4 regions of the Ferrimonas balearica DSM 9799 genome follow, and region 1 is predicted to be linked to each of the others. Evidence: predicted binding sites of a transcription regulator. Region 1 holds the regulator's gene; each other region holds the start of a gene.
The links. The regulator LexA, encoded in region 1, represses DNA repair genes until DNA is damaged. The targets are predictions, from matches to a motif close to TACTGTATNNNNATACAGTA.
Positions count from the first base shown of each region.

Region 2: imuA (translesion DNA synthesis-associated protein ImuA) is a predicted target of LexA. The motif match lies at 4,196-4,215, and genes of this name have one in related genera.
Region 3: recN (DNA repair protein RecN) is a predicted target of LexA. The motif match lies at 2,948-2,967, and genes of this name have one in related genera.
Region 4: FBAL_RS10840 (YebG family protein) is a predicted target of LexA. The motif match lies at 5,209-5,228, and genes of this name have one in related genera.

Region 1 is NC_014541.1:200,810-208,390, forward strand. It holds gene FBAL_RS00935 (M48 family metallopeptidase) at 1-722, shown strand, start outside; gene FBAL_RS00940 (tRNA-uridine aminocarboxypropyltransferase) at 719-1,435, opposite strand; gene plsB (glycerol-3-phosphate 1-O-acyltransferase PlsB) at 1,491-3,902, opposite strand; gene lexA (transcriptional repressor LexA) at 4,178-4,801, shown strand; gene FBAL_RS00955 (hypothetical protein) at 4,801-5,256, shown strand; partial or broken gene coxB (cytochrome c oxidase subunit II) at 5,674-6,735, shown strand; gene ctaD (cytochrome c oxidase subunit I) at 6,773-7,581, shown strand, end outside.
Region 2 is NC_014541.1:2,536,238-2,543,818, reverse strand. It holds gene fadE (acyl-CoA dehydrogenase FadE) at 1-48, opposite strand, end outside; gene FBAL_RS11540 (class II glutamine amidotransferase) at 266-1,042, shown strand; gene FBAL_RS11535 (DUF3108 domain-containing protein) at 1,062-1,754, opposite strand; gene FBAL_RS11530 (MGMT family protein) at 1,770-2,114, opposite strand; gene FBAL_RS20450 (hypothetical protein) at 2,362-2,538, shown strand; gene fghA (S-formylglutathione hydrolase) at 2,596-3,429, shown strand; gene FBAL_RS11520 (serine O-acetyltransferase) at 3,426-4,016, opposite strand; gene imuA (translesion DNA synthesis-associated protein ImuA) at 4,229-4,897, shown strand; gene FBAL_RS20280 (Y-family DNA polymerase) at 4,897-6,276, shown strand; gene FBAL_RS11505 (error-prone DNA polymerase) at 6,263-7,581, shown strand, end outside.
Region 3 is NC_014541.1:3,265,241-3,272,821, forward strand. It holds gene FBAL_RS14890 (FMN-binding protein) at 1-426, shown strand, start outside; gene grpE (nucleotide exchange factor GrpE) at 556-1,170, opposite strand; gene nadK (NAD(+) kinase) at 1,264-2,148, shown strand; gene FBAL_RS14905 (SDR family NAD(P)-dependent oxidoreductase) at 2,152-2,850, opposite strand; gene recN (DNA repair protein RecN) at 3,000-4,670, shown strand; gene yiaY (L-threonine dehydrogenase) at 4,819-5,970, shown strand; gene FBAL_RS14920 (outer membrane protein assembly factor BamE) at 6,068-6,439, shown strand; gene FBAL_RS14925 (RnfH family protein) at 6,511-6,849, opposite strand; gene FBAL_RS14930 (SRPBCC family protein) at 6,851-7,285, opposite strand; gene smpB (SsrA-binding protein SmpB) at 7,373-7,581, shown strand, end outside.
Region 4 is NC_014541.1:2,377,738-2,385,318, forward strand. It holds gene secD (protein translocase subunit SecD) at 1-1,308, shown strand, start outside; gene secF (protein translocase subunit SecF) at 1,305-2,207, shown strand; gene FBAL_RS20445 (hypothetical protein) at 2,263-2,433, opposite strand; gene FBAL_RS10820 (DUF3332 domain-containing protein) at 2,600-3,145, opposite strand; gene phaR (polyhydroxyalkanoate synthesis repressor PhaR) at 3,327-3,734, opposite strand; gene FBAL_RS10830 (phasin family protein) at 3,933-4,310, shown strand; gene FBAL_RS10835 (hypothetical protein) at 4,478-4,822, shown strand; gene FBAL_RS10840 (YebG family protein) at 4,873-5,157, opposite strand; gene FBAL_RS10845 (hypothetical protein) at 5,392-6,396, shown strand; gene FBAL_RS10850 (PhnE/PtxC family ABC transporter permease) at 6,343-7,581, opposite strand, start outside.

The DNA of each region.
Region 1 (7,581 bases):
GTGGCCGGGCGGTGTTGATTGGCACCCTGCTGGTGATCGGCGGCGCGTTTGGCGCCTACCAATACGGGGTGCCGGCATTGGCGCAATCTACCGCTGAAGCGCTTCCTGATGACCTGCTCGACGAGATGTCACAACAGGCGCTGTATGAGTTGCCGTTAGACCGAAGCGAGTTGCCACTGGCCCGGCAGCAGCAGATCCGGGATGGGTTTGTCCGCTTGCTGCGCGCCAATGAGCTGAACCCTTCAGACTTCCGTCTGCACCTGCGCAGTGCGCCAAAAATTGGGCCCAACGCCTTTGCCCTGCCCAGTGGTGACATTGTGTTACTCGACCAGCTAGTGGCGCTGACTGACCACGACGATCAGTGGCTTGGGGTGCTGGCGCATGAGTTGGTGCATGTGGAGGCGCGGCATGGACTGCGCGGAGTGCTGCAGGGCGCCTACGGGGCGCTGCTGGTGACCCTGATGACCGGTGATGCCAGTGCCGCCACCGGCCCGCTGGTCGAGTTGCCGAGGATTCTGCTGGAGAGTGGCTATAGCCGGGATATGGAGCGCGAGGCCGATGCGCTTGGCGCTGAGATGCTGCGCCGGGCCGGAGGGGATCCGGCCCAGCTGGCGGTGATGTTTGAGCGACTGGCCGAACAGGGGAGCAGTGAGTTGCCGGGTTGGCTGCGCAGTCACCCTGACCACGATGAACGGATCAAAGCCCTGCGCGAGTCCAACTAGTCCACCAGATTTTCCAGATAAGCGAACGGTTCCGTATCGGCGGTGACCGGCAGTTGCCGCTTGCCGGCGTAGTAGCGCTGTGAGAACACCTGAAAGAACGCGTCCAGCACCTGGGCGTTGCGTTGATCCCCCCCGATCGCCAGCACCTGGGCCGCCACTTCGGCGGTAGCCAGCTGGTGGTCGTGGGCGGCACTGCGCAGCTTGTAACGGCTGAGGGCTTCCGGCGTGATGGAGAGCACCGGCAGGCCCGCCAGATAGTCACTCTGAAACATCCGTCGTGCCTGCTTCCAGGTGCCGTCCAGCAGGATCAGCAGCGGGGTTTTACCCTTCGGCGCATCGATCGTTTCGTGCACCCGCTCCGGGGTGCTGTACTGGCCGGGGAACACGATCATCGGTTGATATTGCGGGTCAGCCAGCAGGGTCAGCAGGGCTGGATCCGGCTCGGTGCGATCCCAGCAGAAGGCGGCCGTGTCCGGCAGGATCTCCGCAATCAGGCGACCGGTATTGGTCGGCTTCATCGGTTCCTTATGGTGCATCAGCAGGCAGAAGCGCAGGTGACTCTGGCCCGGTCGGGCCCAGGCACAGCAGCAATGCTCTACCGCGATCTGGCAGCGCGGACAGCGCGGCACGGTGGCGCCACGGGCGGCAAAGGGCTTGCTGGCCAGGGCCAGGCGCTCGGTCCGCAGGGTGAGAACGGCGTTGGGTTGCGTCATGGTGTGGTCAATAAAAAAGGGCGGGTGAACCCGCCCTGTTGTGGTCAGTCACCGCTCAGTCATTATTGACGATGCTGCTGTGGATGGAGGCGGGGATCAGGCCCAATACGGTTTTGGCCAGTGCCTTCACCTTGTCCTGGTCGGCATCATCACCGAGGCAACCCATCTCTTTCAGGCAGTTGGTCAGTATGGTGAAGCCCTTCTTATCAAAGAACTCCGGCGCACTGATGCCATGCAGACGGGCCAGACGCTCAGCCAGTACCTGGCTCTCTTTCTCCAGGGTGCCACGCTCAATCTCCGGCTCTTTCATCAGGCGGGACAGAACGATGGCGTAACGCTGCAGGGTTTCCTGCACCTGGTTGGCCAGGTTGTACAGCTCAGCGCGGCGGCTCTGGCGCGGTACCAGCCCCTCTTTGCAGTCCTCAACCATCTCCAGACGCACCAGCTCATTGAGCAGGGCGTTGAGGTAGCAATCCAGCTCGCCATTGCTCAGACCCATAAACAGCTCAGCCTCAAGCAGCGGGTAGAGGGCGCGGATCTCATCCAGGATGGCGTCGCGGGTCATACAGCCTTTGCGCAGCAACAGGCTGGCCATCAGGCCAGGCAGCACCAGCAGGTGCAGAGTGTTGTTGCGGTAGTAGGTCATGGTGACGGCGTTGCCCTCATGGATGGAAACGATCTCACCCATGGCGTCTTCGCTGACATCGAATTTGTTGAGGTCCAGCACCTGCTTCAACACCGCCTCACCATCCCCCTCCGGCGCGGTGGCCAGCGGGGTGTAGGGCACCGCCCGCAGCAGGTCGAGGTAGAAGTCGAGTTGCTTCTCCAGCGCCCGGCGCGGCATGGCGTGCTGCTCAGTGGCCAGCAGGATGGAGGTGGTCAGGGTCATTGCGGAGGCGGCGGCCGCGTCGTTGATGCGGGTCATCAACTGGTTGGCCAGCTTGTTCACGGTGGGGGTCATCCAGCCGTGCTTCAAGTCGCCGTCGGCGGTGTCGGTGCGCCAGCTCGGGGCATGCTCGTTCAGGAATTGGTGCACGGTGATGGGGGCACCAAAGTTCACGTAGCCCTGGCCGTAATCCTTGAGGTTACGGATGGCGGAGAACACCTGCCAGGCGCTCTCTTTCTGTTTCTTCTTACCGGCCAGCTCCTTGTGATAGGTGGACACCTCCATCACGTGGTCGTAGCCCAGGTAAACCGGCACCAGCGTCACCGGACGCTCCAGACCACGCAGCACGCTGTTGACGGTCATGGCGATCATGCCGGTTTTCGGCGGCAGCAGACGGCCGGTACGAGAACGCCCGCCTTCGCAGAAGTACTCTACCGAGTAGCCGCGTTTAAACAGCTGATCGAGGTACTCGCGGAACACCGCTGAGTAGAGCTTGTTGCCCTTAAAGGAGCGACGGATAAAGAACGCGCCGCCACGACGGAAGATCGGGCCGGCGGGCCAGAAGTTAAGGTTTACCCCGGCGGCGATGTGCGGCGGCACCATGCCCTGACGATAGATCACGTAGGACAGCAGCAGGTAGTCCATATGGCTGCGGTGGCAGGGCACAAACACGATCTCGTGGCCATCCTGGGACAGCTGGCGGATCTGCTCAGCACCGCGCACATTGATGCCGCTGTAGAGCTTGTTCCAGAGCCAGGTCAGGACCCGATCACCGATGCGCATCAGGCTGTCGGAGTAATCGGCGGAGATCTCCTCCAGATACTCCAGCGCCCGCTCGCGGGCTTTGGCTTCCGAAATCTTTTTGCTCTTGGCTTCGTCAGCGATGGCGTCTTTGATCACCTCGGAGGCGAGCAGACCGTGGAACAGTGCCTGACGATCCGGCAGGCGCGGGCCGGTGGCCACGGTGCGCTGGCGGCCAAAGTGCACCCGGGCTACCCGGGCCAGCTTGTTGGCGATGGTGGCGTCGGTGCCGTGGTTGTCGGCCATATGGCGCAAGGAGACGGCCCGGGAGAAGCGGATAAAGTTGTCCCGCCCCAGCATCGCCAGGATAAAGGTCTTACGCAGCCAGGTGGGGTTCTTCTTGTTGAGCAGGGTCGCTTTGACGCTCTCCTCCTCTTTGCCGGGGTTACGGCCCCACAGCAGGCTGACCGGCACCACCTGGACATCCAGGTCGTCGTGCTCGCGGTGCAGCGACAGCAGGCGCTCGAAACGGGCTTTGAAATCGGTGGTGCGACCCTGGCTGAACAGCAGTTGGGCTGGCTCCAGCGCAATGATGCGGCTGACGGTTTCGCCCTTGATCACCAGAGGCTCGAACGGGCTGGGCAGGCCCAGCTTTTCGCAGCACTCGTGCAGCGCCAGACGGTCAGAGAATGACTCCTGGGGCAGCACGTAGACCAGCGGACGGTTTGGGTCGAGATCCAGCTCAGCGATGGGGTCCTGTGGGACCGCTTTGCTGGTCACCAGGGCTTTCTGAGCCCAGCGGAGTGGTTGTTGCCACGCCGGGAATATGTTCTGACTCACGAAGTGTGCTTCTTATTCTGGACGAACGGAATTGGGGCAGAGTGTACACCGAAAGGCCAATAACTGGCAGCGCTGACAGAGTCGATTGTGCTTCTGTTACGGTGGTCAGATCTGCGCCGGAGCGGAAACCAGGGGTTCCAGTCGGAGATGATCGGCAGAACAAAGGGATAACTTTATGCGTTGACCTGTTGAATTCATCACCATGCTGTATATACTCACAGTATCTACTGTATGAATAAACAGGGATTTAGCCAGTCCCCAGGAGCGCGCCAGCGATGAAGCCACTTACGCCCCGCCAGAATCAGGTGTTCGATCTGGTTCGCCAGCATATGCAGGACACCGGGATGCCCCCGACCCGGGCCGAGATTGCCCGGCAGCTGGGTTTTAAGAGTGCCAACGCGGCGGAAGAGCACCTTAAGGCGCTGGCCCGTAAAGGCTTTATTGAGATTGTCCCTGGTACCTCCCGCGGCATCCGTCTGCTCTACAACGAGCCGGAGCCGGAGCAGTTGGGCCTGCCGCTGATTGGCCGGGTGGCCGCCGGTGAGCCGATTCTGGCTCAGGAGCATGTGGAAACCCACTACCAGATGGATGGCAACCTGTTCCGTCCGTCCGCCAACTACCTGTTGCGGGTGCGCGGTGACTCCATGAAGGAGATCGGCATCCTCGACGGCGACCTGTTGGCAGTGCACCAGACTCAGGATGCCCGCAATGGTCAGGTGGTTGTGGCCCGGGTGGGTGAAGATGAAGTGACCGTCAAGCGGTTCGAGCGTCGCGGCAACGTGGTGTATCTGCACGCGGAAAACGCGGAGTACGAGCCGATTGTCGTGGATCTGGAAGACACCGCGCTGGCCATTGAAGGCCTGGCGGTTGGCGTGGTTCGCAACGGAGGATGGCAGTAATGAAAACGCGGCAGGGAGTGCGACGGGAACATCCGGGTCTGTGGCAACAACCCGGCCTCGACTGGCAACAGGTTCAGACTGCCCCTCAGGGTGATGATGCCGGCCGTTTGGCGCTGGCCCGCCTGGCCCCGCAGCTGGCGGATTACAGCCGCGCCCCGCGTTGGCTGCTGTTGATTAACCCACCGGCATTTGACTGGAAAACCGTGCTGGCGGATGCCGGGGTCGATCTGAGCCGGGTGCTTCAGGTGCGCTGCGACGATGACGTTGCTGCCCAGTGGGCGCTGGAACAGGCGGTGTCCGGCACCACCTGTGCGGTGGCGCTGGCCTGGGTGCCCCAGCTGGATGCCCGGGATCGCCGCCGACTCGAGCTGGTATCGCGTCGTGCCCACTGTCCCGCCTTCCTGTTTGAAGTGGGCCAGGGTTCGCCGTTGGAGATCCCCAGCGCCCTGCATTAATGCCCGCCCTTGCCGCGACTGCCCGCAACGCCACCGATTCCGGTGGCGTTGTTGTTTTACCCCCTAATCGCTCTTGCCACTGGACGAAATTCCCACCTTGAACTACCCGCTGATGTGGCACGAGGGAATGGATCTTTCTCTTTTGGCTCATTGATTTGTGATCTTGATCAAGGTCAAGTCTGCTTGTAAGTTGAGTGATATTGGCGCCTGAATAATCACAATTTACTGGTGTCACTGGCCGCAAGGCAGCCGTTACGTTTGCAGTGAAAGCGTATGCCCGAGCCCTTTTGGGGAGGGGAGCTGACATGGAGCAAAGCCGTGCTGTGATGGCTCTTCTCTGGACATTGCGAAAGCAATAGTCAGAGGAGAACGTTTGTGAAGTACAAGCTGTTGGGTGGCTTGGCCACTCTGGTGGCGATGCCATCAATGGCGGATCCCTCGCTCTGGAACATGACGCCCGGAGTGACCGAGATCAGCCAGCAGGTCTACGGCCTGCACATGACCATTTTCTACATCTGCTGCGCCATTGCGGCGGTGGTTTTCGGGGTGATGATTTGGGCCCTGATCCGCCATCGCAAATCCAAAGGCGCGGTACCCGCGCATTTCCATGAAAGCACCAAGGTGGAGATCCTGTGGACGGTGATTCCGTTCCTGATCCTCATCGGCATGGCTGTGCCCGCCACCAGCACCCTGATTGCGATGGAGGATCCCTCCGATGCGGATCTGACCATCCAGGTCACCGGGTCGCAGTGGAAGTGGCACTACAAGTACTTCAACCATGAGGTGGAGTTCTACAGCCTGCTTTCTACCCCGGCTGACCAGATCGCCAACGCGGAAGCCAAGGGCGAAAACTACCTGCTGGAGGTGGACAAACCCCTGGTGATCCCTGCCAACCGCAAAGTGCGTTTCCTGCTGACCTCCGACGACGTTATCCACTCCTGGTGGGTGCCGGCGTTTGCGGTGAAGAAGGACGCCAACCCGGGCTTTATCAATGAGGCCTGGACCAAGGTGGATGAGCCCGGTACCTACCGTGGCCAGTGCGCCGAGCTGTGCGGCAAAGACCACGGCTTTATGCCGGTGGTGGTAGAGGTGCTGCCGGAAGCGGAGTTTGACCAGTGGCTGGCAGAGCAGGAGCAGGCCAGCGCCGCGGCCGCTCAGGCGGAGCAGGACTCCCTGGCCCAGACCCTGACTCTGGAGGAATCCATGGCCCTGGGGGAGCAGGTCTACAACGGCCGTTGTGCCGCCTGCCATCAGCCCAATGGCATGGGCCTGCAGGGGGTCTTCCCCGCCATCAGTGGCAGCCCGGTTGCCACCGGCCCTGTTGATGCCCACGTCGACATTGTGGTGCACGGCAAGCCCGGCACCGCTATGCAGGCGTTTGCCAGCCAGCTGACCCTGAAAGAGTTGGCGGCGGTAGTCACCTTCCAGCGTAACGCCTGGGACAACCAGACCGGTGACGTGGTGCAAACCGCGGAAGTGGCCAAGGCCCTCGGCCAGTAGCAGGAGAGTTTAGGGAATGAATACTGTCGTAACCGACCGGCCCGTCGATGAGCTGGAACGCCCCGGCGTTATTGAGGAAGAACACCACGGTCATGATGACCACCATCCCCACCCAACGGGGATCAAGCGCTGGCTGCTGACCACCAACCACAAAGAGATTGGGACGCTGTACCTCTGGTTCAGTTTCATCATGTTCCTGACCGGTGGTGCCATGGCGATGGTGATCCGGGCCGAGCTGTTCCAGCCCGGCATGCAGCTGGTGGACCCGCACTTCTTTAACCAGATGACCACGGTGCATGGCCTGATCATGGTATTCGGCGCGGTGATGCCCGCCTTTACCGGCCTGGCCAACTGGATGATCCCGATGATGATTGGGGCACCGGACATGGCGCTGCCGCGGATGAACAACTGGAGTTTCTGGATCCTGCCGTTCGCCTTTGCCCTGTTGCTGGGCAGCCTGTTTATGGAGGGCGGCGGCCCGGCCTTCGGCTGGACCTTCTACGCCCCGCTGTCGACCACCTTCAGTGGCGATTCCACCGCGCTGTTCGTGTTCTCGGTTCACATCATGGGGATCAGCTCGATCATGGGCGCCATCAACGTGATCGTGACCATCGTGAACCTGCGTGCCCCGGGCATGACCTGGATGAAGCTGCCGCTGTTTGTCTGGACCTGGCTGATCACCGCCTTCCTGCTGATTGCGGTGATGCCGGTGTTGGCCGGTGTGGTCACCATGGTGCTGACCGACAAGTACTTCGGCACCAGCTTCTTTGATGCCGCCGGCGGTGGTGATCCGGTGATGTTCCAGCACATCTTTTGGTTCTTCGG
Region 2 (7,581 bases), 1.9 Mb from region 1:
CGCTCCCAAAATCACGATGGCAGCGAGGCTCCAAAGTAGGGTAGTCACAGTCATTCTCCTTGTGTCTCGGTGCGCCAGGCACTGTGCGAGTGATCACAGTGTATGACACAGATCCGACCAGTGTCACGGAAAAAGTAAACAATCGTTTGATTTTTTGCTAGGGAGCTTGATACGCAAGGGGACTGGGACAGATCACCCTTTCCAGCTATCCTAGCCACAGGCGGCTTTGCGCCGCATGACAGGGACTTAAAGGACGTGAACTTTCATGTGTGAACTTCTGGCGATGAGCGCCAATGTGCCAACCGATATCGTGTTCAGTTTTACCGGCCTGGTGGAGCGCGGCGGCAAGACCGGCCCACACCGGGATGGCTGGGGCATTACGTTTTACGATGGCCCCGGCAATCGCACCTTTAAAGACAGCGATCCAAGCTGTCACTCCGAGGTGGCCAGCCTGCTCAAGTCCTACCCAATCAAATCGAAAACTGTGGTCAGCCATATTCGCCAGGCCAACCGCGGGCGCGTCTGCCTGGAGAACACCCACCCCTTTGGCCGTGAACTGTGGGGGCGTAATTGGTGCTTTGCCCACAATGGCCAACTCAGCGATTACAAAACGGTGCTGCAGCCGGAGCGCTTTCTGCCGGTGGGCAATACCGACAGTGAACTGGCGTTCTGCACCCTGATGGATAAGCTGGCGGCGCGCTACCCCAAGCCGCCGAAAGACCGTAAGCAGGCGTTTCGCTTTCTGGCCCGGGAGGGCCGGAAGCTGCAGCAGCTGGGGGTGTTCAATATGCTGATCTCAGACGGGGTCTATCTGCTGGCGCTGTGCGGCAACAATCTGCACTGGATCACCCGGCAGGCGCCGTTTGGCGAAGCGCGGCTGATTGATACCGAAATGGTGATCGATTTTCAGCAGGAGACCACGCCGAAGGATGTGGTGACGGTGATCGCTACCCGGCCGCTGACCAGCAACGAAGCCTGGCACAAGATGGAAGCGGGAAGCTGGTGTCTGTTCCGGGAGGGGAAAGTGGTGGCCCAGGGCTGAGGCCCCGGGCCGGGGAGAATCAGTAGAACTCCACCTTCTGCAGCCGCATGTCGGCTTTCAGGTCGCCATCTTCAAAGTGGGCCAGGCGCGCCACGACGTAGTTCATCTGGGGCAGGAACCAGATAACGGTGCGCTTGGGATCACCGGCTTCACGGATGCGCTCCACCCGGATGGCGGTGGCGGTACCATCGGGGATGGTGACCTCCTCTTCGCCGATCACCCGATAGTAATGGTTGCGCTCGCTGGTTTTCTGGATCAGCGGGTAGTGCATATCGGTTTTGCCCGCCGCCACGTCGAGGCGCAGCTGCTGCTGGTACAGCAGGTTGTCGAACACCGGTGAACGCATCGGGAAAGTTTTCTGGCGCTTTTTGTATTTCGCCACGATCTCACTGCCCTCAAACTGGATGCTGGCACCGAAGTCCGGGCCGCTGCCCTTGCGGTCCATGCGGTAGTTGAGGGGTTTCAGCACATCGTTATCCTGCCGTTCAAACACCGAGGTTTCGGTGCGCACATCCGACAGCAGCAGGAAGGAGACGTCACTCTGGTAGCCCATGCGGTAGCGGTTGTCGCTCAGCTGCTCCAGGTGGTAGTAGCCGCCCCCCAGGGAACTGCTGCCATGAAACACCTCATAGTCAGCGCGGAAGGGGGTAAAGGGATCGGCCTGGCCCAGCATGGGCAGGGTCAGTAGCAGGGCCAGCAGCAGCGGCTTCATCAATGGCGGTTCCTATCAGTAGTCCAGTTGCCACAGCAACTCGGCCAGATCCGGTTGCCACTGATACAGTGACAGCGCAATCCGGCCATTGTTCACTTCCACCCCTTCACTGCGCAGCCGCGCCATCTGCTCCCGGTAGCCGGGGCTGTCTTTGGCGATGCTGATCTTGCCGCTGGCACCGATCACCCGGTGCCAGGGCAGTTGCCGCTGTGGCGGCGCCAGTCGCAGTGCCCTTGCCGCCAGTCGCGCCCGACCGGGCAGGCCCGCCAGATCGGCCAGTTGGCCGTAGCTCACCACCTTGCCCGCCGGCACCCGCTCCAGGGTGTTCCAGATCCGTTCAAGGTTGGTATTGGCAGACATGGCGGCTCCCGATCATTTGCGATGCTGTTAAGGCTTGGTAATCTGGGGAAATTGTTCCTCATTATCGGTCAGTTCCATGAAAAAGAGAATCGGACTATTGCTGGTCACAGGGCTGTTGGCAGGTTGCCAGAGCGGCGGGCCAGCCAGCTTTGCCGCACACAGTTATTCGGGCCCCCTGCAGCGAGTGGACAGTGAAAGTTTAGGCGCTGCGTCGGGCACGAGTTGCCAGCGATACTGGATCTATCTGTTGCCTGCGGGCGAGCCGCCGTCCACTCAAGTGGCGCTGGAGCGGGCCATGGTGTCACGGGCTGGCACCGAGTTTCTGGTCAATATGACCGTAGAGACCCGACTGGATGTGCGGTTGGGCTATATGGATGAGTGCATCCTGGTCGAAGGCGAGGCCCGGCGGCGGCTCGCGCCCTGACGCCTGACCGCATCCCCGCCTATACTGCGTCGACGGACGCCAGCACGAGGAACCCCCATGGAACTGTTATCGCAAACCGAAGTGTTCGACGGCTGGTTGCGCCGTTATCGCCACCACAGTGAGGCCACCGCTACCGACATGGTGTTTGCGGTATTCCTGCCGCCTCAGGTGATGGCGGCCCGGGTGCCGGTGTTGTATTGGTTGTCGGGCCTGACCTGCACCGACGAGAACTTCTGTCAGAAGGCGGGGGCCTTCCGGCTGGCCGCCCAACTGGGGTTGGCCATTGTCTGTCCCGACACCAGCCCCCGGGGACTGGCGTTGCCCGGTGAGCATGATGAGGACGACTTGGGCTCCGGGGCGGGATTCTATGTGGATGCCACCGAGCCGCCCTGGGCCGATCATTACCGGATGTACGAATACGTCACCGATGAGCTGCCAACGCTGGTGGAGATGAACCTGCCGGTGCGGGCGGATAAGAGCATCTGCGGTCACTCGATGGGGGGGCATGGTGCGTTGGTGGCGGCCCTGCGTAACCCTGGAGTATACGCGTCAGTGTCCGCGTTTTCGCCGATCTGCCACCCCACAGAAGCCCCCTGGGGACGCAAAGCGTTCAGCGCTTACCTGGGGCCGGACCCCGCCGACTGGCAGCAGTACGATGCCACGCTGCTGGTGGCCAGCGCAGAGGAGCGCCTCCCCATCCTGATTGACCAGGGCAGCAAGGATCCCTTCCTCGAATCGCAACTGATGCCCGAAGCGTTCCGCGCGGCCTGTGACGCGGTGGATCACCCACTGACCCTGCGTATGCACCCGGGGTATGACCACAGCTACTACTTTATTGCCACCTTTATTGATGACCACCTGCGCTTCCATGCCCAGGCGCTCGGGGCTTAGGGGTCCGGTGATTTAGAGAACGACGCGAGATGAAGGGGCCGGGGCTGAGAAGCGCCGGCTTTTTTTGTCAGCATTTTGGCGGGCACCCCGGCCAACACGCAATTTTCCTCATTGAATGACCGGTTCACCACCGCGTTGGCCCCAATAGTGGCGCCATTGGCCACGGTGATGGCGTCGTAGATCTTGGCACCGGGGCCGATGTAGATGTTGTCACCCAAGGTTGGCACCCGCTCTTTACTGTCCGGGTGTCGCCCGATGCACACATCGGTGTGGATGGTGCAGTTACGTCCGATGCGGGCCCGGGTATTGATAACGATGGTGCCGTAGTGGGGCACGTATAAGCCGGGACCACAGGTATTGATGGGGATGGTGAAACCCAGAGTGCGGGAGCGCCAGCGGAACAACGGGCAGCACAGCAGGTAGCCCACGCGGTGTTTGCGGTTGTGCATCCATTCGCACAGGCGCAGCAGTACGGTGAATTGCCAAATGGCATCGAAAAAGTACTTCGCCGCACCTGCGGAGCGTTTGGAGTGGAGCCTGTCCTGCTCCAGACATTGCCGGAACGAGGCGTAACTGCTTATTGGCATACCAATTTTCCCATGGCTCCTGACGACTGGCGATGAGATTGCTTCGATTGGGGGGTATCTGGCCTCTTCAGGACCGCGAAATCCCGAGTTGTCAGCATAGCAGTCGGTTCACATTCTGCGTGTTTGTTCCCCGGTTGAGACAGGGTTTCGCTTGCGATCGTGGGCAGGAACACTAAGATAACTGTATAAATGTACAGTGTTCGTGTGTTCCTATGGAAGCGCCGGTTTCCCATCTACTCAACCGAAATGACATCTGGCTGGCGAGCCAGCAGCAAGCTGGGGGCGAAAGCCTGCCAACCGGATTCTCATCCCTTGACCAACAGCTGGCCTTAGGGGGCTGGCCACGTTATGGCGTGGTGGAACTGCTGGCGGATGACCCGGCGTTATCACCGCTGCTGGTGCCGCTGCTGGCGGACTCCGATGCCGACCGCTGGCTGCTCTGTGTGGCGCCACCGGTGCCGCTGTATGCGCCGGGCTGGCAGCAGATCGGGGTCGATCTCAGCCGCCTTGTCTGCGTGGATGCACGGGACTCACAGGAGCAGTTGTGGACGCTGGAACAGGCCCTGGGCAGCGGCCGCTGTGCGCTGGTACTGGCCTGGCTGGACAACCTCAGCGTGGCCCAGGTGCGACGCCTGCAACTGGCGGCAGAGCGGGGCCGTTGCCTGTTGATGCTGCATCTGCCCCTGGTGCTGGCCGAGCAACCCCACCCGGTGCCGCTGCGGCTGAGCTGGAGTCGCCAGCCCGGCGGCCTCTCGGTGTCGTTGCTGAAAGAGCGGGGCGGCTGGCCCAAACCGGCGTTTTTCCTGCCGCTCTGCGGGCAGGGCGTGACCCCAGAGTCCGAACCTTGCCACGCTCCGGTATTGCTGCAGGGGCCGTGGTGATGTTGCTGGGGATCCATTTTCCCGATCTGGCCCTGCATCACCTGGCCCGCGGACTGCCCCAAAGCGAACGGCCGCTGGCCCTGATCAGCGGCCACCCGCTGACGATTCAGCAGTGCAATGATGCCGCACTGGCGCTCGGTGTGGTGCCCGGCCAGCGGCTGGCCACCGCGACGGCGCTGTGTGACGGCTTGCTGTGCCACCCGCTGCCGGATGAGGCGCCGCTGCTGGAGGCGATGGCGCAGTGGGCGTATGGCCTCAGCGGGCAGGTGATGCTGTTTCCGCCCCAGACCCTGGTGCTGGAGGTCAGCTCCATGCTGCGCCTGTTTGGTGGACTGGCCTCGTGGTTGTCGGCGTTGCAGCAGGGGCTGGCGTCACTGGGGCAACCGGCTCACTGGGCGCTGTCCCATACCCCCATGGCCGCGGCTTTGCTGGCCCGGGCCCGACAGCCGGAAACCGAAGCCCGACCGGTGATGGAGGCGCTCGCTTCGTTGCCACTGAGCGCCTGGGATCTGCCTGCCGACGCTGAAGTCCGGCTGGCCGGTATGGGGGTGCATGATGGCAAAGCGCTGTTGGCGCTGCCCCGGGCCGAGCTGGGCCAGCGTTTCGGCGCGGAACTGCTGCTTTATCTCGAACGCCTGCTGGGCCAGCGACCGGATCCCCGTCCCCATTTTCAGCCGCCGGAACATTACCAGCGTCGACTTGAGCTGATGGAGGAGATCGAGACTCTGGCGGTGCTGCGTTTTCCCCTCAATCGCCTGTTTCTGGAGCTGGCCGAGCTGCTGCGCCGACGCCAGTTGGCGGCCAGTGAGGTGCAGATTGGTCTGCAACACCGGGACCGGCCCGCCACTGAGCTGACTTTGCGGGCGGCGGGACCGGAGTTCCGGGCCGAAGTGTGGATGACCCTGTGTCAGCTGCAACTGGAGCGACTGGTGCTGTATGAGCCGGTGATCGCCCTGACGCTGGCGGCGCCGGTGCTGTTGCCGCTGGAGCCGGAGTCGGCGGCGCTGCTGCCGGGGCAGGGGCCGGACCGGGCCGCCCAGGACCTGTTGGCGCGGCTGCAGGCGCGGTTGGGGGCGGAGCGGATTTACAGTTTGCAGAGCGTGGCGGAGGTGCGGCCCGAACTGGCCCAGCGCCGTTGTGCCCCGGGCGCGGGCGCTGGCGAGGCCGTGGTGGCAGAGCGGCCGCTGTGGCTGTTGCCGGAACCGGCCCCGATCGCTCGTGACACGGTCACTCTGCTGTCCGGGCCGGAGCGGATTGAAACCGGTTGGTGGGACGCCCAGCCGGTGGCGCGGGACTACTTTATTGGCCTGGATCCGGCGGGGCGGCGGTTGTGGCTGTTTCGCGATGGTCAGGGATGGTTTGTTCATGGCGGCTTCTGAAACCGGCTTTGCCCAGCTGCGCAGTGCCAGCAACTACAGCTTTTTACAGGGGGCGTCCCACCCGGATGAACTGGTGCAGCAAGCCGCTGAGCTGGGCTATGACGCGCTGGCGCTGACCGATGAGTGCTCTCTGGCCGGGGTGGTCAAGGCCCATATGGCCGCCAAGAGTGCGGGCCTGAAGCTGATTGTCGGCAGCGAATTTGTGCTGGATCAGGACCGCCTGATCCTGCTGGCGATGAACCGGGTGGGCTACGGCGAGTTGTCGGCGCTGATCACCCTGGCCCGACGCCGCTGTGACAAGGGCCAGTACCGGCTGGAGTGGGATGACCTGACGCTGCCCAACTGCCTGTTGCTGTGGGCACCGGCAGCGCCGACTGAGGCGCTGGAGCGGGGACGTTGGCTGGCCCGGCGCTTTGCGGAACGCATCTTTCTGGTGGCGGAGCGGATGCTGCGCGGCGGCGAAGGGGAGTGGCTGACGGCTCAGGAGGCTCTGGCCCGGCAGTTGGAGGTGCCGATGGTGGCGGCAGACCCGGTGCGGATGCATGAAAAAGCCCGGCAGCCGTTGCTGGACGCGCTGACCTGTATCCGCCTGGGCTGCTCGCTGGAGCAGGCCGGTGGTCGTCTGGCCGGTAACGCAGAGGCGTACCTGAAACCCCGGACGAGGCTGGTGCAGCGGCACCGCGCCGAGTGGCTGGCCAGCACCGTCAGCCTGGCCAGCCGTTGCCAGTTCAGCCTGGATGAACTGCGCTATGAGTACCCGGCGGAGCTGGTGCCGGAAGGGATGAGTGCCAGCGACCATCTGCGCCAGGAAACCCTGAAAGGCGCCCGGCGCCGCTATGGCGAGGCCGTGCCGGAGTCGGTCAGCCGACAGCTGGAGCAGGAGTTTGCCCTGATCGACGAGCTCGGCTACCACTACTTCTTCCTCACCATCTACGACATCGTGCAGTTCGCCAAGCGTGAAGCGATTCTGCACCAGGGCCGCGGCTCGGCGGCCAACTCGGTGGTGTGTTACTGCCTGGGGATCACCGAAGTGGACCCCACCAAGGTCAACCTGCTGTTTGAGCGGTTTTTGTCGCGGGAGCGGGATGAACCGCCGGACATCGACGTGGATTTTGAGCATCAGCGTCGGGAGGAGGTGATCCAGTACATCTACCGCAAGTACGGGCGGGGCCGGGCGGCGTTGGCCGCCACGGTGATCAGTTACCGCTTTAAAAGTGCCATGCGGGATCTGGGTAAGGTGCTGGGCATTGATGAGGGGCTGATTGAGCGTGGCCTGCGCGGCGTCGACCGCCGTGACCCGAGCCA
Region 3 (7,581 bases), 1.2 Mb from region 1:
GAGAAGCTGCTGGATGAGAAGGGTAAGTGGACCGGCCTGACCGCAATGCTGCGCTTTGTGGTCGACACCAACACTCAGCAGATTGTCGACGTTTACTACGACGAGATCTTCGCGGACGAGAAAGCCCAGATCACCGACGCGTCGCTGAAGAAGTTCTACCGTCAGTCCAAGTACCAGTCCATCGGTTACGAAGAGCCGGCCCGCATCGGTTTCAACGTGATGTTTGATGCGCTGGAAGCCCACATCGTTGAAGGCGGCTCCATGTTCGACATCAACGACCTGCCTGCGACCGGCGACACCGGCAGCTACGCCGCCACCGGCTTTACCAAGCTGTCCACCAGCTGGGCGAACTACCTGAAGCTGGCCGACACACTGTACCAACAGATGCGTGCGGACGGTGTGGTCGCCGAGCACAGCAAAGGCTGAACCGGCTCAACCCATTACGTCATTATTCCCTGCAAAGCCTCCCCTTCGGGAGGCTTTTTTTGTGCCCTTGTCGGGGGAAAAAGGCACAAAAAAGCCGCCCGGAGGCGGCTTTTTGCGATGATTTCAGGCTCAGGCCTGGGTATCCACTGACGGGGCATCGGAGCCACGGGATACGATCACCATGGCCGGGCGCAGCAGGCGGCCATTCAAAGCGTAGCCTTTCTGCATTACCGAGATCACGGTGTTGGCGGCGAACTCCTCGCTCGGCAGCATGGAGATGGCCTGGTGGAACTCGGGGTTAAAGGCTTCGCCTACCGGATCAACCACCTCAATACCAAACTTAGCCACGCTGGCCAGCATGCTCTTCAGGGTCAGTTCCACCCCTTCCAGCATCGGCTTGATCGCCTCGTCATCGCTGTTGGAGACCTCCAGAGCGCGCTCCAGGTTGTCGATCACCGGCAGCAGTTCATTGGCGAACTTCTCCAGTGCGAACTTGTGGGCTTTCTCCACGTCCTGTGCGGTACGGCGGCGGATGTTCTCCACCTCCGCGGCAGCGCGAACCACGCTGTCCTTTTGTCCGGCGATGGTGTCATGAGCCTTGGCCAGCTCCGCTTCCAGCTCGGCAATGCGCTCGGCGGCAGCGTCCTCGGCGTGCACTTGTTCCTCGGCGGATTGCTCTACCGCGTCAGTCTCAGTTGCTTCAATTTCCTCATTCGGCGCTACTTTTTGCTGCTTGTCAGCCATCTCAACTCCAGGCAAAACCACTTTATTCAATAAATCACTGAGCCTATTATGGGGACGAACTCCGCCACTTCAAGGGCCAACACCAACAACATCATGACCAATCCCTTCCATACCATCGGCCTGATTGGCAAACCGGATCATGACGGCGCCAACCAGACCCTGACCCGGCTGTTTTACTGGCTGCGCAAACAGGGCTACGAGGTACTGCTGGAACAGCGGGTGGCCAAACACCTCGGCTGCGATAAAGCCGAACGCGTTGACCTTACCACTCTCGGACAGCGATGTGACCTGGCCATCGTCGTGGGCGGGGACGGCAATATGTTGGGCGCCGCGCGGGTGTTGTCCCGCTTCGATGTCGCGGTAATTGGGGTGAACCGGGGCAACCTGGGCTTCCTGACCGATCTCGACCCGGAACATTTTGAGGCACCGCTTGAGCGGGTGCTGGCTGGCGAATTCGATATTGAACGTCGCTTCCTGCTGCAGGCGGAGGTGTATCGTCATGGTGAGCTCAAAGCCTGCAATACCGCAGTGAACGAAGCGGTACTGCACCCGGGCAAAGTGGCGCACATGATCGAGTTCGAGGTGTATATCGATGGCCGCTTTATGTACAGCCAGCGCGCCGACGGCATGATCGTTTCCAGCCCCACCGGCTCCACCGCGTATTCCCTCTCCGCCGGAGGCGCCATTCTCACCCCCAACCTGAACGCCGTAATTCTGGTGCCGATGTTCCCCCATACCCTGTCAGGCCGCCCCATCGTGGTGGACGGCGACAGCGAGGTGAAACTTATCGCGTCACCGGACATGGGCAGTCGGCCACTGGAGGTCAGCTGTGATGGCCACATTACTCTGGCGGCGCTGCCCGGCGATGAGATCGTCATCCGCAAGGCGGACCACGCGCTGCGCCTGATCCACCCCAAAGGCCACAGCTACTTTCAGGTACTGCGCAGCAAACTGGGCTGGGGCAGCAAGTTGTTCTGACCCCTACCAAGGGATCACTTCGCGATACCGCAGAAAGGCCCCGCTGGGGCCTTTTTCGTCGAGGGTGGCCGCCCACACCAGATCCGCAGCGGCCTCCTCCGGCGAACGTGTCGCGCTGGCGCCGCCCATCTCCGTCCGCACCCAGCCCGGGCAGACCGAGTTCACCTTAATATTGGTGTCCGTCAGCTCCGCCGCCAGTTCCGCCGTCAGCGCATTCAGCCCCGCCTTGGAGATACGGTAAGCGGCGATATAGGGCCCCATGTCGTTAAGGGCACCGTAGCCTGATGAGACGTTAACGATGCGGCCATACCCTTTGGCCTTCATCAGTGGCACCAGGGCACGGCACAAATAGATGGGCCCCAGCAGGTTGGTTTGCAGCGTCAGGTTGAGCACCTCGTCGCTCAGGTCCATCAGTGACACGTCGTTGTCCAGAAACACCCCGGCGTTATTGACCAGCACATCCACCTGGCCAAAGTGGGTCTCCAGCCAGCCGGCTAACCCAGCCGCCGCCTGCGGGTCCCGCACATTCAATGCATAGGGCAGCGCCTGCCCGCCGCGCTGACGAATCTCCGCCGCCGCACGCTCTGCCGCTCCGGCATCGCGGGCACTCAGCACCACCTGAAATCCCCGTTCCGCCAACTGCAATGCCACCTGCCAACCGATCCCCCGATTGGCGCCCGTTACCACCGCCACTGCACTCATGACCCGCTCCTCCAGGCAAAATGTCAGCGTACGCACAAAATTTTAGGCCCGCCGCTTTACCGGGTAAAAAAACCGCATATACTGTATCTCCGTACAGCACTGTTTATCTGCACAGTTAACGACACAGATTAACTACACAGGGACGCGTCATGCTCACTCAACTGACGGTTGCCAATTTTGCCATCGTAAAATTTTTGGAACTCGATTTTGCCCCCGGAATGACCACCATCACCGGCGAAACCGGCGCAGGGAAATCGATCGCCATCGATGCCCTCAGCCTCTGCCTCGGTGGTCGTGGCGAAGCCGGCATGGTGCGCCCCGGCGCAGAGCGGGCTGAGATCTCCGCCCGCTTTGACGTTGCCGCCATCCCCGCTGCCCTGCAGTGGCTGCGCAGCAACGCCCTGGACGACGACGAAGAGTGCATCCTGCGCCGTAGCATCAGCAGTGAGGGGCGCTCCCGCGCCTGGATCAACGGCAATCCGGTGCCGCTTTCCCAGCTCAAAGCCCTGGGCGAAACCCTGATCAGCATCCATGGCCAGCATGCCCATCACGGCATGCTGCACAGCGATACGCAGCTGGCCCTGCTGGATCAGTACGCCGGTCACTTCAACCTGCTGAAACAGTGTCAGGATGCCTACCAGCAGTGGAAATCCCTCGACCTGCAGCTGAAACAGCTCAAAGAGCAGCAGGAGCAGCGCCAGGCGCGGGCGCAGTTACTGGAGTATCAGGTACAGGAGCTGGACGAATTCGCCCTGCAACCGGGCGAGTTTGAAGCCATTGAGGTGGAACACCGCCGCCTGGCCAACTGCGGCACCCTGCTGGAACAAAGCCAACGCGCTCTGTATCTGCTCAGTGAGGGGGATGAGGTCAGCGTTCAGGCCCTGTTGCAGCAAGCCATCAGTCAGGTGGATGCCCTCGCCGGCGAAGACCCGGCCCTGGCCGACATCACCAACATGCTGCACGAAGGCCTGATTCAGGTGCAGGAGAGCAGCAGCGAACTGGAGCGCTATCGCGACCGGCTGGAGATGGACCCAGAGCGCTTTAATGAGCTGGAAAACCGCCTGTCACGCGCCATGACCCTGGCCCGCAAGCATATGGTCTCCGCCCATGAACTGGCCCAGCACCACCAGCAATTGGCGGACGAGCTGGCCGACCTGGCAGGCAGTGACGAACAGATCGAACAGCTGGGCGAGGCCCGCGATGCCGCCCGTGAGCAACTGGCCGAGCGTGCCCTGAAGCTGAATAAGAGCCGCCAGCGCTACGCCCGTGAACTGGATAAACTGGTGACCGACAATCTGAAAGCCCTGGCCATGCCCCATGCCCGCTTCCAGATCAGCGTCGAGCATCGTGCCGACGCGCTGTCGCCCACCGGGGCAGACCGGGTGCAGTTCCTCGTTACCACCAACCCGGGGCAGCCGCTGCAACCCATCGCCAAATCCGCCTCCGGTGGCGAACTGTCACGCATCGGCCTGGCCATTCAGGTGATCACCGCGAAGAAGGTGGCCACCCCAACCCTGATTTTCGACGAAGTGGATGTGGGGATCTCCGGCCCCACCGCCGCCGTCGTCGGCCGCATGTTGCGCCAGCTGGGCCAGTCCACTCAGGTGTTCTGTGTGACCCACCTGCCCCAGGTGGCGGGGAATGGCCATAACCACATGTTTGTGGCCAAACAGAGCCAGGGCAAGAGCACCGAAACGCGCATGACGCCGCTGCTGGGAGAAGCCCGGTTGCAGGAACTGGCCCGTTTGCTGGGTGGCGATACCATCACCGACAACACCCTGGCCAATGCCCGCGAACTGCTGGTGTCGGACACGGATTGAGCAGTCAGAGTCGGTTGTGAACTGGATCGGGAACGGGCGGACAAAAGCCTGATCCGGATCACGCCGATGCCCCTATGGCAATGCTAGCGTTACCCCTAGGAAGCCTTTTGAACCCGATTTCTCAAAGCTTAAAACTAGGAGGACGCCTATGTCCGCAACTAAGTTTTTTATCCCTTCCGTCAATACCTTAGGTCGTGGTGCGTTGGATGATGCCATCCAGGACATCAGCACCCTGGGCTTTACCAAGGGGCTGGTGGTGACCGATACCCCACTGGTTGAGCTGGGGCTGGTGGCCAAACTGACCGAAGCCTTGGGTCAACAGGGGATCGGCTCGGTGGTTTTCGATGGCGTTCAGCCCAACCCCACCACCGCCAACGTCGAAGCCGGCCTGGCCCTGTTCCGCCAGCACCAGTGTGACTTCGTTATCTCCTTCGGCGGCGGCTCTCCCCACGACTGCGCCAAGGGCATCGCTCTGGTGGCCACCAACGGTGGCGATATCCGCGATTACGAAGGGGTCGACCAATCCGCCAAACCGCAAGCCCCGCTGGTGGCGATCAACACCACCGCCGGCACCGCCTCCGAGATGACCCGGTTCTGCATCATCACTGACGAAGCCCGTCACATTAAGATGGCCATCGTGGACAAGCACACCACCCCGCTGCTGTCCGTTAACGACCCCGAGCTGATGCTGGCCAAACCCAAAGCGCTGACCGCCGCCACCGGCATGGACGCGCTCACCCACGCCGTGGAAGCCTACGTTTCCATCGCCGCCACCCCGATCACCGACGCCTGCGCCGAGAAAGCCATCGCTTTGATCAGCCAGTACCTGCGTCGCGCCGTTGAAGACGGCAGCGATATCGAAGCCCGGGAACAGATGGCCTACGCCCAGTTCCTGGCCGGCATGGCCTTTAACAACGCCAGCCTCGGCTACGTGCACGCCATGGCCCACCAACTTGGCGGCTTCTATGACCTGCCCCACGGCGTCTGCAACGCCATCCTGCTGCCCCACGTGCAGGCGTACAACGCCAAGGTGGCAGCACGTCAGTTGGCCGGCGTTGCCCGCTGCATGGGCGTGGATACCCGTGGTATGAGCGATGACGAAGCAGCCCAACAGGCCCTGGCCGCCATCCGCACCCTGTCCGCCGACATCCAAATCCCGGCCAACCTGACCGAGTTGGGCGTAAAAGCCGAGGACATTCCGACTCTGGCCACCAACGCCCTGAACGATGCCTGCGGCCTGACCAACCCGAAACAGGCCACTCACGAGGAGATCTGCGCCATCTTCCAGGCCGCCATGTAACGGCCCTGGCCACCAAAAGCTCCCTCCGGGGAGCTTTTTTTGTCCCCCCGGCTTGGTTATGATGCCTCTCTAACGCCAAGGTAACGCAGAGATTAGGATGAAGCAGTTCAGGATGCTGATGGTGGCCGCCGCACTCAGTGCCGGTGTCACCGGTTGCTCGGTCTTCGATTGGATGGTTTACAAGATCGACATCCCTCAAGGGAATTTTATCGAGCAGAATCAGGTGGAAAAGCTGCGTATTGGCATGAACCGCGAGCAGGTGGAGTTTGTCCTCGGCCGCCCGGTGCTGCGTGACAGCTTCGCTTCCGACACCTGGTACTACGTCTACCAGTTTAAGAATGGCCGCACCAATGAGCTCACCCGCAAAGAGCTGGTGGTGCACTTTGCCGATGACGCGGTGGTCTCCGTCGACGGGGATTACACCCTGAGCGACAACTTCAACACCCCACTGCAGGGCGGTCGTCCGTAACCGCACCATCAGACAGCAAAAAGGGCGGCCAATGGCCGCCCTTTTGTTTTCGGGTTGCAGTAGTCGAAGCGTTATTCCGGCTTGGCCCGCAGCGGGTTCGGCTTGCCACCGGTCACCGCATCAGCGCGACCTTCGCTCTTCGCTTTTTCTGCCCGGCGCTTGCGCACCTCGCGCGGGTCCGCAATCAGCGGCCGGTAGATCTCGACGCGCTCACCCGGTTCCAGCACCTGAGTCAGCTTTACGGTACGGCTGAAGATGCCGATCTTCAGTTTGGTCAGATCAATCTCAGGAAACCGCGCCAGTACGCCGGACGCTTCGATGGCCGCCTCCGCCGTGCTGCCCACCGGCACCATCAACTTACGGATAAAGGCTTCATCCGGCAGCGCGTACACCACCTCCACCTGCATCATCTCAGCCACGGTAGACCTCCTTGGCACGTTCGGAGAAGGCGTGCACCATGTTCTGGGCCAGTTCGTTGAACACCTTACCGAACGCCTTTTCCACCAGCGCATTGGTGAATTCAAAGTTGAGGCTCAGCTCCACTTTGCAGGCGTCCTCGCGCAGCGGCAGAAAACGCCAAACGCCCTGCAGCTGCCGGAACGGACCGGATTCCAGCGCCATCGCAATCTCGGAATCCGCCACCAGGGTGTTGCGGGTGGTAAAGGTCTGGGCAATGCCCGCCTTGCGCACCGAAACCGAGGCACGCATCTGGGCGTCATCGGCCTCGTGCACCTCGGAGCCAACACAGCCAGGCAGGAACTGCGGGTACGCCGCAACGTCGTTCACCAGGGCGTACATCTGCGGCGCGCTGAAGCGCACCAGGGCGCTTCGATTGATCTCGGGCATATAACCTCTCCCAAATTCGGAATTGGGCTATTTTGCCACAGCGAAGACGATACCAAAATGGCGTCGGGCGGGTATAATGCTGCGCCTATGGCAAAGAAAAACGCAAAGAAATCCACGCCCACTTCCTCGACCATCGCGCTGAACAAAAAAGCGAAGCACGAGTACAAGTTCCTCGAGAAGTTTGAGGCGGGTCTGGCCCTGCAGGGCTGGGAAGTCAAATCCATGCGGGCAGGTAAAGTGAACCTGACCGACTGCTATGTGATCATCCAACGTGGTGAGGCCTACCTCGTGGGCTG
Region 4 (7,581 bases), 2.1 Mb from region 1:
CGCGGCGTGCGCGCCCAGGCCCAGCATGACCACAGTGTCACCACCAGTGCCCTGACTGACGCCCAACGTCAGCAGGTGATCGAGGTGGTGAAGAAGGACTACCCGGGCTGGCAGTGGCGCAACCATGTTGACGGTCTTGCCCTCTCCATGAAACCGGAAGAGCAGGAGCAACTGACCCGCCTGACCGTGATCCAGAACCTGCAGATCCTGCGCAGCCGCATCGAGGAGCTGGGCATTACCGAGGCCGTGGTCCAGCGTCAGGGCACCAACCGCATCCGCATTGAGCTGCCCGGGGTGCAAGACCCGGTGGCGGCCAAAAAAGTGATCGGCGCTACCACCAGCCTGGCCTTCTACGAGGTCAACCAGGGTGAGCCGGTTCAGGGTAAAACCCTGCCCTTTAACCAGGGCGGCACCGTGTCCGTTAAGCGCCTGCCGGTGCTGACCGGGGAACACATCATCGACGCCCGGGCCGGGCTCGACGAGATGTCTCAGCCCCAGGTCAATATCGTGCTGGACGCCGCCGGCGGCCGCATCATGTCCGACTTTACCCGCAATAAGATCGGCTACCCGATGGCCACCGCGTTCAGCGAGTATCGCCAGGACGCCGCCGGCCGCTCCGTGGTCGACACCGAGGTGATCAGCGTGGCCACCATCCAGAGTCAGCTGGGCAGCCGCTTTGTGATCACCGGCAGCGGCTCCATGGCGGAAGCGCAACAGCTCGCCCTGCTGCTGCGTGCCGGCTCTCTGACCGCTCCGGTGGTGATCGTTGAGGAACGCACCATCGGCCCCACCCTGGGGGCGGAAAACATCGAAAACGGCTTCCAGGCACTGGCCGTCGGCATGGGCGCCACCCTGCTGTTTATGGCCCTGTGGTATCGCCGACTGGGCTGGGTCGCCAACGTCGCACTGGTGGCCAACCTGGTCACTCTGTTTGGCTTGATGGCCCTGCTGCCCGGTGCGGTGCTGACCCTGCCCGGCATCGCCGGTTTGGTGCTGACAGTCGGTATGGCGGTGGACACCAACGTGCTTATCTTCGAGCGCATCCGTGACATGATCCGCCAGGGCCACAGTCTGGCCCGCGCCATCCATCTCGGCTTCGACCGCGCCCTGACCACCATCTGGGACGCCAACCTGACCACCATGATCACCGCCCTGGTGCTCTACTCCATCGGTAACGGTCCCATCCAGGGCTTTGCCCTGACCCTGGGCCTCGGCCTGATGACCAGCCTGTTTACCGGGGTATTCCTGTCCCGCGCCCTGATCAACCTGGTGTGGGGCCAAGACACTCGTCGCAAGGTGACCATATGAGATTCGATATTCGCTCCATGACCCATTGGCGTTACCTGACCGCCGCTTTTTCCATCCTGCTGACCGTTGCAGCGCTGCTGGCGCTGGGGATCCGTGGCCTGAACTGGGGCATGGACTTTACCGGCGGCGTGATTACCGAAGTGAAAATGGACGCCCAGTACAGCGGCCTGGATCTGACCAGCCGACTGGAACAGGGGTTGGGCCAGACCGTCAGCCTGGTTCAGGCGGGTGAGCCGGGCCGTTGGCTGATCCGCACCGGCCCGGTCGACCCGCAGGCCAGCAGTGATGTCACCGCCCTGTCGGTGTTGCAACAGATTGATCCGGACGTGCAGCTGATCGCCTCCAGTGTGGTGGGCGCTCAGGTGGGTCAGGAACTGGCAGAGACCGGTGGCGTCGCTGTGCTGTTCTCAATGCTGGCCATCCTGTTCTACCTCTGGTACCGCTTCGAATGGCGACTGGCCTCCGGCGCCCTGTTGGCGCTGCTGCACGATGTGATCATGGTGCTGGGCCTGTTTGCCGTTACCCAGATGGAGTTCAACCTGACGGTACTGGCGGCGGTGTTGGCGGTCGTGGGCTACTCGCTCAACGACTCCATTGTTCTGTCGGACCGCATCCGTGAGCTGCTGTTGGCCAAGCCCGACTGGCTGCTGGCCAAAATCAACGACACGGCGGTTAAACAGACCTTCGCCCGCACTATGGTGACCTCAGGCACCACCCTGACCACCGTCGCGGCGGTCTGGATCTTTGCCGGTGCCTCGCTGCACGGCTTCGCCATTGCGCTGTTTGTCGGCATCATCAGCGGCACCTGGTCCTCCATCGCCATCGGCACCGTGCTGCCCGAGATGGCCGGTCTGACGCCGGAACACTACCGGCCAGAGCCGATTCCGGACCTGCCTTAAGCGCACAAAAAACACGGCCAACTGGCCGTGTTTTTTTATCGCACGAAAAGTGCCGTTACGCCGTCATTTGCTGTGGAATGGCCACCATTCCCGGCCAGTTCTCTGCCTGTTCGATCAATTCATCCAATGACAGTGTCAGGCAGGCGTCGACGTCCTGCGGCGTCGTACCGGGAGATTCGGTGCCATCCAACAGCACCACGGCGATATCCAGTTCAGAAAGGGTCATGGGAGCTCCTTGTCACAGGTGACGTTGCTGTCTTAAGTAAAGCGCAGTTGCAACGATGTGCAGAAAACCATGCCACCGCTATCTGACAGAACAATGACCCTATCGAGGATAGGAATGGGCACAAAAAAAGCCGGGCAAATGCCCGGCTTCTTCCTGCCTGGTGAACTTAGCTTTGACGAGTCTCGACGTAAGCTTCCAGTTCGGCAACGGATACGGTCGCAATGGCTTCGCCATCGAGGCTGAACTCAACGCGGTCGCCCATACGCTGACCCAGCAGCTGACGCTCAGAACCGTCTTCGAAGAACAGGTTCATGCGGGTGCTGTCCTGGTCCAGGTACTCCATCTGGATACGCTCAACCTTGCCCTGGAGCTTCTGGTCCAGATTCGGGTTTTCGGTCAGGCTGCTGTCCAGGTGCTGGTTTACCTTGAAGATCGCTTCTACCGGCATATCAACCACCGCCGGAGAACGACCGGTGATCGGGTTGGTGCCAGTCCAGAACTCGATGCTGTTGAAGATAAACAGGTCAGCCATGCTGGCGATGCCGTATACCGGGCTCATCAGCATAAACAGACCGGCGCGGCCGTAACGGTTGTCCACGACGGACAGGTTGGCTTTGGTTACGGCGGCGGATACGCCCATCTGGCCCATGCAGCCAGTCAGGGAGGAGGTGGTCAGGGCAACGGCCACTGCGCTCAGAACGAGCTTTTTCATCTCAAACTTCCTACGAAAAAAAACGCGCGGATTATAGGCGCAAATTTGAGCTGAACCTACTCCCTAAAGAGCGACTGGCGATATTTTAATCCATGCAAATTAACTTATACCGAACATGAAAATAATTCGCGCTGCAATCGTGTGTTAAACAACTGATTTCGAATGAGGCTTTCTGCCTGGCTTACTTTTTATCCCGATCGCCCATCGGGTTAAAAAAGGCGCCAAACACCTGGGCAGGGTTGAACTCCTGCATCCGCTTGAGCTCCTGCTGCCACTGCTGCTGTTGCCCCAGCAAACTGACCATCGCCTGCTCCAGCCACTGGCCGGCCATACCACTCATGCGGCTGTCATAGAGACGGATGATCTCCTCCAGGAATTTATCGGTGAGAACCGAGGCATGCCCTTCACTCTCCATCTCTGTCAGCACCTGCAGCAACACCTGGCGGGTTAAGGGATCACCGGTTTTGGAATCCACCACCTCGAAGCTTTGGTATCCCTTGATGTAATCACGAACGTCCGCCAGCGTAATGTAACGCTTCAGCTCGGTATCGTAGAGTCGGCGATTGGGGTAACGCTTGATCAACTTCATGGTGATGTCCTGTCGGTGTTTGCCCCAGTGTAGGGAGTTGGACTGGGCAAAGAAAGGCCAGCCGTGGACGCAGCACAATATGAACTTTTTGTGCAGCGCACAATTTTGCTTGATCTTTCGCCACCCCGGCTCTAAATTAAGCATTGATTGTGCACTGCACAATTCCATTATTGGCCAATTTAGCGGGGAGCATGGCGCATGTTTACTGACGTAAAGACCCAGTTTGATGAGCAGCTGCAACGCAGCATTGATACCAACACCAAAGTGCGTGAACTGAGCACTCAGTTTGCCAGCGATGCTGCGCTGCGCAATAACGACTTTGTTAACCAGATGGTTCAGAGCAGCCTGGAAAACAGTCAGGCACTGGCCCAGTGCGCCACCCCCATGCAGCTGGTGGAGAAGCAGGTGGAGCTGTCCAACCAATTCCGCGAAGGGATGGAAAGCTACATGAAAACCAGCATCGAAGCGCTGACCCAGTATGGCCAGACCGTTGCGGAGCTGACCGGCGAACTGGTGCAGGCCAACAGCCCCAAGGCACCGACGGCCAGCCGCCGTAAGTCCGGCAAAGACGCCTGACTCTCAGCCTGAATTGAAAAAGCCCGCCTTAATGGCGGGCTTTTGTTTGTGCCTGAGTTCAAAATTGCCAAAGAGATCACACGGATAGCATCAAACTACCCCCTTTGGGGCAGTGCCTGCCCTCCGTCACTGGGTTACTGTGTCGGCATCGGATTCAGGAGTAACCCATGATCTGGCGAATTGTTCTTGTTGTGCTGGCCTACCTGCTGCTGGCTGCCCACTTTATGCGCTTTGGCGCTCTGCTGCCCACCGCCCTGCTCGCCCTGGCTCCCCTGCTGCTGTTGGCCCGACGTCGCTGGAGTGTCATTGTGCTGCAGGCGGGCCTGGTGGCCGGCGTACTGGCGGTGTGGCTGCCCAGCACTGTCGATTTTATCGCCCTGCGCCAGGCCAGTGGTGCCCCCTGGCTGCGACTGGCGGCCATTATGTCCAGCGTCATGCTGTTCAGCCTGCTGGCTGCCTGGAGCCTGCGCCCGCTGTTTGCCCGCAAACCACCACAGGGCGGAACCCTCTGACATGCCAACAAAAAGACCGGCCCATGGCCGGTCTTTTTTGATGCAAGCACTCAGGCGGCTTTGCTGGCCTTACTGGCTTTCGCCGCAGGCTTCGCGGCCGGTTTAGCGGCTTTTCCACCCTTCAGCAAGGCCATCAGTTCCACCTTGCGTTCCGCCAGGAAGAGGGCCAACTCCTCCAGTTTCTCTTCCTCAACCAGCGTCGACTGGGCCAGCATTGGCTCCAGGCTCTCGGCCAGATCCAGCATCTTGTCGTACGCGTCCGCTTCGGCTTTGGTTGAAAAGGTCATCCGCTCCTCTCCGTCCCGCTCCACCACGTACTTGACGATCACCGCCATGTCCGCATCCTCATCTGTGAAAACTCATTGCCCAGTCAGGGTAGCAAACAACACTGGATAAATAAACAGTATCCGATATGGGTAGACTGCTGGCGACTGGACTACAGTAAAAGTAACTAGATTAGAGGCATAGCTGCCCCGGATAAGGTGCACCATGACCCTTCTTGGTGCAAGTTTAACCACACCGGCTCCCGGTGTAATGGCACTTTCCCAGGTAACCCCAATATCAACGTTATGAACGCCCCAACGTGGCTGTCGCGACTTCGCTCCCACCTCCGTCTGAGGTGGCGCTTTGGCGTGCGCAACCTGCCGTTTCTGTTAGGACGCCCCCACCTCCATGTGGTGGTGCAGCAACCAGATCGTTGGCATCTGGCTTTCTTTGACTGGCTGAGTGCCCACCATCCAACGTTATACCGTCATATTCGATTCGGCATCGGTACCGGCCCCGGTGCCTTGCGCTGGCCCGGCGGCAAAGGTCTGCTGCCCTGGGCGCCCACACCGATGACCGAACCTGGCCCTCACCGATTGGATGAGTTACTGGCACTGGAGCAGCACTACCTTGACCATCAACTGCCGGTTTTCAATCCCATTTCACGGCTCAACCACAGCCGTCAGGCTACCGCCATCGCCACCGCACAAGAGCTGGGGATCGGCTGCAGTCACACCTTACCCTGCGGCCAAAGCAGCGATTTTGATGCGCTCAGTGCCCGCCTCGGGTGCCCACTGATTGTGCGCGATCAGGCCCAACTCGGACGGCCGCCGCTGTTGGTTGGCAATCGACGTCAGTGGGCCTCCCTGCCCTGGAATGGGATGGTAAAACCGATGGCCTGCCGCCAGGCGGATGCCAGCCAGACGCCTGAGCATAACGACTTTCTCGGTGTGCTCACCGGTGAGCACTACTACGAAACCCGACCATTTGTGGCGCAACACGGCGCCGGGCGTTCGGGAGACATCCGGCCACTACGGCAGTTGCAGAACACACTGGGATTAAGTCTGGTGGCATTTGAGTTCAGCCGGGATAACCGGGGCAACCCGGTGATTTGGCGGGTAACTCCACTGCCCTCTCTGCTCGAGCAAAGCCCGGAGTGGCTCGACCCGACCACTCTGGAGGCACTCTATGACGCCCTGCTCCACGGCCTGTTAGGCGAACTGCAATGGCAGTACGATGGTTCATCCATTGCGTTCTCAGCGGGTCGACAACGCCCGGCGACACGCACCCTCGACCAAAAGATTCAATAGTCCACTGAGCAGGATCAACGCCATCGCCTCATCAAAACGAAACAGCTCAAACGCACTGTCCACGTAGAACCCCAATGTCGCGATGCCAAGCATCCCCATCATTGCCGTCTCCCGCACCATCGACTCAAATCGATACATCAGCAGGTTGACCATGCCGGGGTAAACCCGCGGCAACAGTTCGTAGTGGTGCCGGTTCCAGCCTCGGGGCGCGTCGGGCCGAAGGGTCAGGCGGTCCGCTTCCCGCGCAGTCAGAAAAGCCACCAGCGCACCATTATGCAGCGCCAATGCAAGCGCGGCCGGCAAGGCACTTGGACCGAGCACCAGCATCAGGACAAAGGCCAGCCACAGCTCGGGCAATGAACGCCCAAACAGCAATACCCCCTGCCCCACGGTGCTGGCGTGTCCCATCACTGAGCGGCTGGCCCAGGGCCACAGCAGCAGGGTCAGCACCAGACTGATGGCCAGGGCCAGTCCGGACACCAGTAAGGTGTTGACCAGGCCATCCGCCGCCAGGGGAAACAGGCTGCTGGCCCATTGCCAGAGCCCCGCCCAATCCCCCTGACGCAACGGTGCGGGCCAGATCCCTTCGGTCAGAAACTGGACGATCCACTGACCACCCGGCCACACCATTGGCGGCAACCACCACAGCGAGAGCGCCAGTAACAGCAGCAATAGCGCAGGACGCCCCCACCAGCGCAAGCTGCCGATCAACAGCAGCAGCAGCCACAGCAGCGCGCCCCCCTGTGCGTAAAATCCCTGTCGAAAGGCGGACTCGAGGTAAAAGCCGAGGGTGGGTAAGCCGATAAAGCCCAGCACGGTGGCGGAACGGATGGCGCACTCGAAGCGGTAGCGGGTATAGCTGGCCAGCGCCGGCCACATCGGTGCCAGACGTCCATAGAGCAAACGATCAAGCCAGCGGGTTTGATAAGGCAGAGCCTGCTCTACGGTGGCAGGTGCCTGGGCCAGAAGGTCGGAATAGATGCGGGCAAACATGGCGGAGAATGGGATCGCCAGCGCCAGTACTCCGGTCAGGCCCGACAAGCCAAACAGCTGCATCAGCAGCAGCGCCCAGAACAGCTCATGCACCGACCGCAACAGGCCGCAACCGTATCGCACCAGTCGAAGATGATAGAGCGGCGCCAGCATCGCCCCCACCACGGCCCCCAGCGTCACCCCCAGCAGCGC